2 regions of the Geobacillus zalihae genome follow, and region 1 is predicted to be linked to the other one. Evidence: riboswitches for the same ligand, from Rfam matches in the RefSeq annotation. Region 1 holds a riboswitch; the other holds the start of a gene.
The links. Region 1 has a riboswitch for thiamine pyrophosphate ahead of tenA (thiaminase II). Riboswitches for the same ligand answer to the same signal wherever they lie in the genome.
Positions count from the first base shown of each region.

Region 2: it holds a riboswitch for thiamine pyrophosphate, as region 1 does, so the genes downstream of both, thiC (phosphomethylpyrimidine synthase ThiC) here and tenA (thiaminase II) in region 1, are expected to answer to the same signal.

Region 1 covers NZ_CP129217.1:566,762-569,230, forward strand. The annotation lists gene QWV57_RS02925 (class I SAM-dependent rRNA methyltransferase) at 1-1,077, opposite strand, end outside; TPP riboswitch at 1,220-1,327, shown strand; gene tenA (thiaminase II) at 1,434-2,117, shown strand; gene QWV57_RS02935 (ECF transporter S component) at 2,141-2,469, shown strand, end outside.
Region 2 covers NZ_CP129217.1:407,112-409,580, forward strand. The annotation lists gene QWV57_RS02070 (methyl-accepting chemotaxis protein) at 1-675, shown strand, start outside; TPP riboswitch at 810-923, shown strand; gene thiC (phosphomethylpyrimidine synthase ThiC) at 1,078-2,469, shown strand, end outside.

The DNA.
Region 1 (2,469 bases):
CAGCACTTTTTTCGCGTCAAATGCGGCATCAGCGATCATCTCTTGAAATAGGTGCGGGCGGACGTGGTACGAGCAGCTTGATGTGACGAAAAAGCCGCCGTCTTTGACAAGCTTCAATCCGTTTAAGTTAATGTCTTTATAGCCGCGCAGCGCCTTCGGGACGGCATGGGCCGATTTCGCGAACGCCGGCGGGTCGATGATGACAACATCCCACTGTTTGCCGGCGCGCACCGACTCGCGCAAATAGTCGAAAGCGTTGGCGACGACAAATTCAACGTTCGTGAATCCGTTTAACGCGGCGTTCCGTTTCGCCGTTTCGATGGCATGTTCAGAAATATCGACGGCAGTAGCATGTTTTGCCCCATACAGACAAGCGTTTAGCATAAACGAGCCGGTATGGGTGAAGCAGTCGAGCACGGTCGTCTCCGGGCCGATGAGCGGACGAAGAGCGGCGCGGTTTTGCCGTTGGTCGAAGAAAAAGCCGGTTTTTTGTCCGTTTTCAATATCGACGATGTATTTCACGCCGTTTTCCTCGATTTCGATTTCCGTTTCCGCTTCTCCGTACCAAAAGCCTTTTTCTTGTTTGAGGCCTTCAAGCTCGCGGACGGACACATCGTTGCGCAAATAAATGGCCCTTGGGGCAAACACGTCAAGCAAGCCGCGCAAAATCCAGTCTTTCCGCCTTTCCATGCCGAGCGCCAAAATTTGCACAACAAGCACATCTTCATATTTGTCGACGATCAATCCGGGCAAAAAGTCGGCTTCGCCATAGACGGCGCGGCAGGAGCGAACGCCGGGAATCATCCGTTCACGGTACGCCCACGCCTGACGGATGCGGTCGATGAAAAAGCGCTCATCGAGTTCATCGTTTCGGTTTTGCGTCAAGACGCGGACGATGATTTGCGAAGCGGGGTTGATATATCCTTTCGCCAGCCAATAACCTTGATGATTGTAAACGTCAACGAAGTCGCCCGGCGTCGCATCGCCTTCGATGCGGTCGACTTCACTTCGAAAAATCCATGGATGCCCTTGCTCAAGCCGTTTTTTCCGTTCTCTTTTCAGGATGACCTTCGCCATCGTTTCCACTCCCATTCCGTCGTCAATTGCTGCGTTTCCATCATAGCGGATTGCAACGCATAGCGCAACGTCGGAGAAAAAAAGATTGACAATCGTTCGTGCCATGGTATGATTAAGTGTAAAGAAAACTGAAAATTGCACCATCATCCACTAGGGGGGCCTTTAGAAAGGCTGAGATCAAAGTGTGCCTTTGAGACCCTTAGCACCTGATCTGGGTAATGCCAGCGTAGGGAAGTGGAGGAGCAGCACAGCAAGGCTAGGCTTTGCCTTGCCAACGTCGCATGCCCACGCCGCTTTCTTTACGCCAATCGGCAAAGGAAGCGGCGTTTTTATTTTGCCAAAAAGGGGGAAAACGAATGTCATTTGCCAAACAATTGCGTCAAGCGGCCGATCCGATCTGGCAGGCGAGTTTCCGCCATCCGTTTGTTCAGGAGCTTGGCCAAGGGACGCTTGCGCGCGAGAAGTTTCGCTATTACGTGATGCAAGATGCCTATTATTTGCGCCATTTTGCCCGCGTGCAGGCGATCGGGGCGGCGAAATCGCCGGATTTGGCGACGACAGCCCGGTTGGCGCACCATGCACAAAGCACGTGCGAAGCCGAGCTGTCGCTGCATGAAACGTTCGCCGAGCTCTTGGGCATTACGGAAGAGGAAAGGGCGGCGTTCATTCCGGCGCCGACGGCGTACGCCTATACGTCGCACATGTACCGCGCGGCGTACGAAGGGCATCTCGGTGATGTTATCGCCGCCATTTTGCCGTGCTACTGGCTGTATTACGAAATTGGCGAGCGCTTGAAAATGTGCCGCCCGAATGATCCGATTTATGAAAAATGGATCGGCACCTACAGTTCGGACTGGTTCCGCTCGCTTGTGGAAGAGCAAATCGCGCGGCTTGACGACATCGCTGACGAGGTCACCGAAGAGGATCGCCATCGGATGAAGCGGCATTTCCTCATCAGCAGCGAATATGAGTACGAGTTTTGGGAGATGGCGTATCGGCTTGAGCAGTGGCCGTCGGCTGAATTGGCGGCGAGCCGTTGACGCAAGACAAGGAGGAGAACAGGATGGAAGTGAAGACAAAAGGGTTAAAATTGGCGGATATTTTAACGACGATCGTCATTGCGATTGTGTTTGGCATTATTTACAAATTATGGGCCCCGCTATATAGCGCGGTGGGAGCAGTAGGGTTTCATCTCGATCAACTCATTTACGGCATGTGGTTTATCGCCTCCTCGCTCGCTTATTTGCTCATTCGCAAGCCAGGGGTGGCGTTGCTCGCGGAGATTGCGGCTTCGTCCGGCGAGCTGATCATGGGATCGCAATGGGGGCTTGAAGTGCTCATTTACGGGGTCGTTCAAGGGCTGTTTGCCGAGCTCGTCTTTGCCGCCTTCCG
Region 2 (2,469 bases), 160 kb from region 1:
AAAGCAGAGGACGGCAAGCAGTCAATCGGACAAATGTCCGAGCAAATGCAGTTCATTTACGATCATGTGCAAACGCTCGGCCAGGTGGTGAAAGGGCTTGGGGAGCGCTCCAACGAGATTGGACAGATTACGGAAGCGATCACCGGCATTGCGTCGCAGACGAATTTGTTGGCGCTCAATGCGGCGATCGAAGCGGCGCGCGCCGGCGAGCAAGGGAAAGGGTTTGCGGTTGTCGCGGATGAAGTGCGGAAGCTCGCAGAACAATCAGCGCGCTCAGCGCAACAAATTTCCGAGCTGATCGGTTACATTCAAGAAGAAACGAAGCGGGCGGTTGCGTCTGCCGAACAGGTGATCTCCGAAGTGGCGAAAGGATTGAACGTGGCGGCGGCATGCGGCCAATCATTTGCCCATATTCGCGAGGAGGTCGGCCAAGTGAGCAAACAAATTGGACAAGTATCGTCCGCCATCGAGCAAATGACGGAGCATGCCCGCCAAGTGAACGACGCACTCCAACAGATGACCAATATTGTCGAACAGTCAGCGTCCGGTGCGGCCAACGTATCGGCAGCGACGCAGGAACAAATGGCTTCCGTCGAGGAAATCGCCTCTTCGTCGACATCGCTCGGTCAGATGGCGGACGAGATGCGGGCAATGCTGAAGAAATTTTCTGTGTGAGTGAGGAAAAGGACGCTTTCTTCGAGAAAGAGGGGCTTTCAAACGACGTGTGGGAGTCAACGTTTGGAATAAAATGGTTTGCATCTTTGCCAATTGCCTGATAAAATAAAAAAGTCAGTCATCATTGTGATACGCTTATCTGCTGGGGGAGTCCGGGAGCCGGGCTGAGAAAAGAACGCGATGAAGTTCTTTGACCCTTTGAACCTGATCTGGGTCATGCCAGCGTAGGGAAGCAGGCAGCGGGAACAGATGGACGCACAGGCTGTTCATTTGGCCTTTTTGCCTTGATCGGGTTCCGTTCGTTTTGCGGAACCCGTTTTTGCGTAAATATCCCCCGTTTTTGCCTCTCTTTTGCTGGTGCGGCTGCAGGTCTCAACCACCATTTCAAAGGAGGAAAGCCGCATGGAAAACATCCGCTCGTTTATGTCGTTTCCGGAAAGCCGCAAAGTGTACATCGAAGGGTCGCGTCCGGATGTGCGCGTGCCGATGAGAGAAATTGCTTTGTCGCCAACGAAAACGCCGCAAGGAATGGTGGAAAACAAACCGGTGCGCGTCTACGATACGACGGGCCCGTATACGGATCCCGATTTTGAACCGGACGTGGAGAAAGGCTTGCCTCCTCTTCGCCGCCGCTGGATTGTCGAGCGCGGCGATGTCGAAGAAGTGAAGCCATCAGCGACCGCCGGCGTCCGCCCGCTGCCGTTCGTGCGCCGTCCATTGAGGGCAAAGCCCGGAAAAACCGTGACACAAATGCATTACGCCAAACGGGGAATCATCACACCAGAGATGGAGTTCGTCGCCATCCGTGAACGAATCGACCCCGAAATCGTTCGCCAGGAAGTAGCGGCCGGACGGGCGATCATTCCGGCGAACATTAATCACCCCGAGAGTGAGCCGATGATCATCGGCCGTCGTTTCCATGTGAAAATTAATGCCAATATCGGCAACTCGGCTGTTTCTTCATCGATTGAAGACGAAGTGGAAAAATTGCTTTGGGCGGTGCGTTGGGGCGCCGATACGGTCATGGATTTATCGACCGGCAAACACATTCATGAAACGCGCGAGTACATCATCCGCAATTCGCCGGTCCCCGTGGGAACGGTGCCGATTTATCAGGCGCTCGAAAAGGTAGGAGGGGTGCCGGAGAAGCTGACATGGGACGTGTACCGCGAGACGCTCATCGAGCAGGCTGAACAAGGAGTCGACTACATGACGATCCACGCCGGTGTGCGGCTTCATTACATTCCGCTCACCGCCAACCGGACGACCGGAATTGTCTCGCGCGGCGGCTCGATCATCGCCCAATGGTGTTTGGCCCACCATGAAGAAAACTTTTTGTATACGCATTTTGAAGAAATCTGCGAGATTTTGAAACAATACGATGTCGCGATCTCCCTTGGCGACGGCTTGCGTCCCGGCTCCATCGCCGATGCGAACGATGAGGCGCAGTTTGCGGAACTCAAGACGCTCGGCGAGCTGACGAAAATCGCCTGGAAGCATGATGTGCAGGTGATGATCGAAGGGCCCGGACATATTCCAATGCATAAAATTCGCGAAAATGTCGAGCAGGAACAGGAAATTTGCCACGGGGCGCCGTTTTATACGTTAGGGCCGCTTGTCACCGACATCGCGCCCGGGTATGACCATATTACGTCAGCGATTGGCGCCGCGATCATCGGCGCTTATGGAACGGCGATGCTTTGTTACGTAACGCCGAAAGAGCATTTAGGGCTGCCGAATAAAGAGGACGTACGCGCCGGGGTCGTGGCCTATAAAATCGCCGCCCATGCGGCT